Regions from separate parts of the Mannheimia pernigra genome, predicted to be linked through region 1. Evidence: riboswitches for the same ligand, from Rfam matches in the RefSeq annotation. Region 1 holds a riboswitch; the other holds the start of a gene.
The links. Region 1 has a riboswitch for thiamine pyrophosphate ahead of thiM (hydroxyethylthiazole kinase). Riboswitches for the same ligand answer to the same signal wherever they lie in the genome.

Region 1 (3,519 bases):
TACGAAAGCGAATAAAATAGCGATACAAGCGGTTAAATTTAGCTAAATTTTTGCAAATTATGAGGGCAAACAGATGAGTTTGCCCTTATTTTTGTGGGTTAAATTTCCGCTAATTCCAAATCTTTGGTTTCGTGAACTTGCCACAATGCCCAGAAGCTGAGTAATGAAGCGGCGGCTAAATAGCCTCCAACCCCAAATAAGCCGAAGTTTTCGTTAATTTTCACTGCCACAATGGTGAATACGCTTGCCCCTAAAATACCCGCGGTGGTATAAGCAAGCGATGCCCCTGTGTAGCGGACTTCAGTGGGGAATAATTCAGGTAAGATGACTGCCATTGGACCGAAGCTTAAGCCGATTAAGATCATTCCGATGCTCAAGAAAATGAAGATCGAGATTGGTGTGCCGTTTTCTAAGAAGAAGGGCATACTGAGACCGTAAATTACTGTTGCCCCAGTGGCAATCAGTAGTAATAATCGGCGACCAATGCGGTCGGAATATAAGCCAGAGAAGAAAATGGCGATACCAAAAATTACCGAAGTAATCAGTAAATATTTGGTGTAGAGATTGGCAGGCAAGCCTAAGCCTGTTGCATAGCCAGCCTTAGAAATTGCCACAGGACTTTTCACGAAAATGGGAGTAAAGGCAACCAAAATATAGAATAGAACATAGCCAGCAGTCGCAATCAGTACGCCGATAATAAAGGGTTTGAAATGCTTGCTAAATAATGTTTTCAGCGGTGTGTGGTGATTTTTTCCTTGTTGCTCCGCTTTCAGAAAAATTGGGCTTTCGCTGATTTTAATACGGATGTATAAGCCGATAAAAATCATCACAATAGACGCTACAAATGGAATCCGCCACGCCCAGTCGAGGAAGGCTTGCTCGCCATAAATTAGGTTTACGAGATAAAACGCTCCGTTGGCTAACAATAAGCCGATTGGCGCTCCCATTTGCGGAAAAATGCCAAAAAATGCCCGCTTGTGTTTCGGTGCGTGTTCAGTTGCAACTAAGGCTGCACCGCCCCATTCGCCACCTAAGCCCAAACCTTGCCCTATACGGCACAAACAGAGCAGCACCGTTGCCCAAATACCAATTGCAGCATAGTTTGGTAGCAAGCCGATAGCTACAGTGGATAATCCCATTAACAGGAGCGAGGCGATAAGTGTTTGTTTTCTGCCATATTTATCGCCAAAATGTCCAAAAAGAATTGATCCCATCGGGCGAGTGAAAAAGGCAAGAGCTAGCACAGAAAGTGACATTAATTGGTTTGATACAGGGTCATCACTATTGAAAAACTGTACATTAAATACCAGTACGGCTGCCATTGTGTAAATATAATTGTCAAAATATTCAATCGCGGTACCGACCATTGAGGCAATTGCTACTTTTGCTGGGCTTGATTGTGTGTGATGAGTATTAGACATATTCCACCTTTGCATATTGTGTGATGGCTTCTGTTGTTAAAGCGCCTAATTCATTTAAAAGATTAACGGCAAATTGTCCATACTCGGTTGATTTGAGAGATTGGGCGGCAATTTCGCCAGAAACGGCATAAGCAGTGCAAGCCTCAATCAGTGAATTAAAGTATTGATCTTTTTCTGCTACGGCTAAAAATGCTCCGCATACTGCACTGAGTAAGCAGCCAGAAGCCGTAATTTGTGGGAACATTGGGCTGCCATTTTTCACTAAAACTGTGCGTAAGCCATCGCTTACTACATCGGCTTCACCACTGATGGCGATTAGGGTTTGGTAGCGTTTAGCAACTTGTTTGGCGATTTCTACCATATTGTGTGAGCCTTCTCCAGCATCAACCCCCTTGGCTTGCCAATCTACTCCTGCGATAGTTGCTAGCTCCCCGGCATTACCTCGAATAGCGGTAAATTGAATTTCGTTTAGTAACGTTTCAACGGTTTGGCGACGAAATGATGTTGCCCCAACGCCCACAGGGTCGAGTAGAACAGGGATACCTAAATGGTTGGCCGTTTTGCCAGCAAGCACCATTGCATCGATTTCTTTTCCGATTAATGTGCCGATATTGATTACCAAGGCAGAACTTAGTTTAGGCATATCTTCCATTTCTTCAATGGCTGCAGCCATAATTGGCGAAGCACCGAGAGCCAATAAGCCATTGGCGGAAAAATTGGCTGCAACAATATTAGTAATGTTGTGAACAAGCGGTCGATTTTGCCGAATTTTTTGCAAAAAGCGTGGTTGAAATGATTTGGTCATCGTTTATTCCTCAAGGTTGAAAAAAGAAACGCACCAACACAAACGGGGAATGAACAGCGGAGATTTGGCTTGCTTTTAGTTTCCTACGTCAGTGCTAACTGCATCAGGTTCAACGGGTATTTCTCAGCTTGCATTATGGGTATAAGGCAAGCACCCCGACTAAATGAGTGGCTAATATAATCTTTAAAAAAAGGGTTGTAAAGTAGATTATCGCTACTTTGTTTCTAAGCCATTTTTCGGCACGGCTTGCTAAACAATTTGTTCTGAGGAGAGAATGGTCAGTTTTTAGCGAAAAAAACCGTGTATTTTCTACACGGTATTAAAAAGATTAGTTGATTTCGATCACATCAAACAATTTGTCTAATTGATGAGTTAATAGTGAAAGCGGGCGTTGGCTGGTTAGGGTGAGTTTTAAGTCAAATACGGTATCATTTTCTTCCACATTCAAACTTTTCACCTCAAATCCACGGTGGCGGATCACACGCAAAATACGCTCTAAGGTTTCTGGGCGTTTGTTCGCTTTAATCGTTAATTGGTAGTGTGCCATTTGGTTCTCCTATATATCATCATCTAGCATATCGGCATTACAAGCACCAGGTGGAACAAGTGGCCAAACGTTTTCTTCTTGTGGAATGCAAACGTGAAGTAAATATGCCCCTTTGGCATTTAACAAGCGGTCAATTCCGTCCGAAACTTCGCAAGCCTTTTCAATACGTTCGCCCTCAATATCAAAGGCTTTAGCGAGCATAACGAAATCGGGATTGTCGTCTAAAATTGTTTGGCTGTGGCGACCGAGGAAGAAGAGCGATTGCCATTGACGAACCATACCTAAGCGTTGGTTATCTAACAGTAAAATTTTAACAGGTAAATTGGCTCGCTTGATTGTACCAAGTTCTTGGATATTCATCATAATTGAGCCATCACCTGTAATGACAATCACTTGGTCATTAGGGCGAGCAACTTGGGCTCCAATTGCAGCAGGTAAACCAAATCCCATTGAACCAAAACCAGCTGAGGTGATATAGTTTTTCGGATCATTATAAGTGAGGTGTTGTGCCGACCACATTTGGTGCTGCCCTACGTCTGTTGTGACTACACTATTTGGAGATTTACGCTCTGAAAGAGTGTGCAACAACGCCGTAGAATCAATATGTCCTTCACCACTATTTTCTTGATATTGGAAATCAAACTGCTGCTTGAGATTACGCACATTGTCACGCCATAAATCAATGTTTAATGGCTGAGCTAAGCTATTTACAGCCTCAATTAGATCACCTTTTAACGCAATTTGTG
Region 2 (3,519 bases), 1.0 Mb from region 1:
TCGCTGACTTTTGAAATTTTATCATTACGGTGAGATTCGTGCCCTGCTCGGAAAGTTGCCACCTCAAAAATTTCACGCCCATACATAATATGTGCTAAACGAAAACGACGACCAATTAATCGGCATTGTCTGCCAAAAATACGTTGAATTTCTTCTGGACGAGCATTCGTTGCAATATCAAAATCTTTTGGTTTTTTCTCAAACAGAAGATCTCGAATACAGCCGCCTACGATGTAGGCTTCAAAGCCAGCAATATGCAATTTATCGACAATAGAAAGTGCATTTTTAGGAAATCCCTTCGGGCTAATGCCGTATTGTGAAGCATTCACCACAAATTTTTTATGCACTATATGTGATGGTGCATTATGATGCCCTTTCTCTCTGTTTGACTGACTTTTTGATTCTGTAAATTTAGGCGTAGCACGCTTTGAGCGATGATGGCTTTGCTCGCTCACCACTTGCTTCTCTCTTGCCTGGTTTTCATTTTCCGTATTTCGTTTTTTCGGTTTGGAAAACAATGACTTAATATAATTAAAAATAATACACCTCTAAATAGTAAATGCCTCTTAAAAAAGAGGCATTATGCACAAATTATAAACCTAATTGCTTTTCTCGAATTTCAGCTAAGGTTTTACAATCAATACATAAATCTGCTGTTGGGCGAGCTTCTAAGCGTTTTATCCCAATCTCCACACCGCAGGTTTCGCAAAAACCATAATCATCTTCTTGGATTTTATACAATGTTTGCTCAATTTTTTTCAACAATTTACGTTCGCGATCACGATTACGAAGCTCTAAGCTAAATTCTTCTTCTTGGCTTGCACGGTCGTTAGGATCAGCAAAGTTCGTCATATCTTCTTGAAGCTGGCTTTTAGTGCGTTCTGCTTCTTCCATAATTTGACTATGCCAAGCTTTTAGAATTTTATTGAAATGCTCACGTTGAGCTTCATTCATATATTCTTCATCTTTTTTAGCTTCATAGGGCTGCACGCCTGCTAATGCCAATAATCCGAGAGAGGTGGTTTTAGCCGCTTCAGTCATAGATTTACTCCTTGTTTGGAATTTTATTGTTAAATTATTCCCGAATAACAAACTAACTTCCTTGTAACTACTTTATACGAAAAAAATCAAATCTTCGGGTTTTTAGTAATGGCGGCTATAAATAACACAAAATTAACTGACTCACAAATAAATTTGCAAGATTTTTACATTTATGGATTTATTTGCACACAATTATAGCCGAATATCAATTCGGCTATTTATCTGCCTATTTATTTACCAACTTTTTGACCAATCAGCAAGCCATTTTTGCACTACCTCATTAGATGGTGGGGTAAATGCTAATTTTTTATAGGTTGGCATATCTGCAAAAGCAGGGTCTGTTCCCTCAGCTAAAACAGGGTTCATCACATTATGATAAGAAATAATATGTTGTGACTCTGGTTGATGTAAAAATTCAAGAAATTGATTTGCTAGGGCTTTTTGCTTAGTCGTTTTTACAATAGCAGCATTTTCAACTTGAACTAAATGCCCTTCCTCGAAAGGGGCAGCGACATACTTATCCGTTTTTTCGTGCCACTTATGATATAAAGGAGAGGTGGTATAACTTAGCACGAGATCCGACTCCCCTTTTAAGAAAGCCCCGTAGGTTTCAGACCAGCCTTTACCTACTGTTACTGTGTGTTTTGCTAATGTTTTCCACGCGTTTGGCGTTTCATCACCATAGACCTGATTTACCCACATTAAGAAGCCACGCCCAACACTGCTGGTTCTAGGATCTTGATAAATGACTTTGAGATCTTGGCGTTCCACAAGCTCTTTTAAACTTTTAGGCGGATTTTTTAACTTTTCTTTATCATAAATAAAGGCATAAGACCCCATATCATACGGAAAGAAAATTTTGTCTTTAATCTCTAATTTAGTTTTGGCCTCAAATTCGGTAAATAATCCGCTTTTCTCTGCCTCAGCTTGTAAGAAATTATCAATACCTAATACCACATCAGCTTTGGTTTTTTTGCCTTCTAAACGGACGCGATTAAACATCGTTACGCTATCATCAAACGGCATAAACTTTAAATCGCACTGACATTCTTTCTCAAAATTCTGTTCCAACTTATAAGCAGGGCCATATTCAGAGGCAAAAGAGCTGTAAGTATAAACTGTTAGTGTTGGTTGATTGGCAAATGCCGTAGCAGTCAGTAATGCCAGTGAAGATAAAATCAATTTCATAAAAAAGTCCTTCTAAAATTAAGTAGATAGAAGGATTTAAGAAAGGCAAAGTTGCTTATCTCAAATCCCTACGCTGATATTAATCAGATCAGGTTCTATGGGTATTTCTCAGCTACAAGCGGTTTGATTTGTATAAAATTTTGCAAATTTTTACCTAAAAACAACCGCTTGTTGCACCCCAATGAGAACGCCTTATTGTAAAAAGTTTATCGACTAATTTCAATCATCGCAAACGTTTGCTATTTAATAAAAAACGCATTATACTACCGCCCTAGTCCAAACAAGGAACTAGAAATGAATTCTCTTATTTTCAAAACACAAAATGCTAAACAGCTACGCATCGTTTTTCGAGGCGTAGCTGTTTTTTTATTCATTTCTAAATATTAAAAATCGCTGTAAAGCGATTTTTTTGTAATATCAGCTCAATTAAGAGCAACTACCTAAGCCGATTTTTAAACCCAAATTGATAATATTGAAAAGGAATAGCATATATGAGCCTGTTGATTCGCACCTTAAAAGGTCATATTCGTGATGAAATAATCAAACAAGGAGGCTGGGTTAATGCACACGCTCACGCAGACCGTGCATTTACGATGACACCAGAGAAAATCACCGTTTACCAAAATGCGAATCTACAACAAAAATGGGATTTAGTCGATGAAGTTAAACGCAATTCAAGCGTTGATGACTACTACCGTCGCTTTTCACAAGCAATTGAGTTAATGATTTCACAAGGCGTAACTGCATTCGGAACTTTTGTTGATATCGATCAGGTATGTGAAGATAGAGCTATTATTGCTGCCCATAAAGCACGTGAAGTGTATAAAAATGATATTATCCTAAAATTTGCCAACCAAACTTTAAAAGGTGTTATTGAGCCAACTGCGAAAAAATGGTTCGATATTGGCTCGGAAATGGTCGATATTATTGGAGGGCTGCCCTATCGTGATGAACTTGATTACGGCAAAGGCCTGGAGGCAATGGATATTTTAATGGATACCGCCAAATCGCTCGGTAAAATGTTACACGTCCACGTCGATCAATTTAACTCACCAACAGAAAAAGAGACGGAACAACTTTGCGATAAATCAATAGAGCACGGAATGCAAGGCAAAGTAGTAGCAATTCACGGCATCTCGATTGGTGCTCATCCCAAAGAGTATCGCAAAATGCTATATCAAAAAATGCGTGATAGCCAAATGATGGTCATTGCTTGTCCGATGGCGTGGATTGATAGTAGCCGTAAAGAAGATTTACAACCTTTCCATAATGCCTTAACACCTGCTGATG

Region 2: another riboswitch for thiamine pyrophosphate. It lies ahead of thiB (thiamine ABC transporter substrate binding subunit); the one in region 1 lies ahead of thiM (hydroxyethylthiazole kinase).

Annotation. Positions count from the first base shown of each region.
Region 1 covers NZ_CP055305.1:975,587-979,105, forward strand. Annotated here, with positions in the region: gene cytX (putative hydroxymethylpyrimidine transporter CytX) at 1-20, shown strand, start outside; gene HV560_RS04800 (MFS transporter) at 99-1,421, opposite strand; gene thiM (hydroxyethylthiazole kinase) at 1,414-2,226, opposite strand; TPP riboswitch at 2,290-2,394, opposite strand; gene ilvM (acetolactate synthase 2 small subunit) at 2,555-2,773, opposite strand; gene ilvG (acetolactate synthase 2 catalytic subunit) at 2,783-3,519, opposite strand, start outside.
Region 2 covers NZ_CP055305.1:2,114,323-2,117,841, forward strand. Annotated here, with positions in the region: gene pcnB (polynucleotide adenylyltransferase PcnB) at 1-458, opposite strand, end outside; gene dksA (RNA polymerase-binding protein DksA) at 592-1,041, opposite strand; gene thiB (thiamine ABC transporter substrate binding subunit) at 1,276-2,229, opposite strand; TPP riboswitch at 2,277-2,420, opposite strand; gene HV560_RS10020 (amidohydrolase family protein) at 2,721-3,519, shown strand, end outside.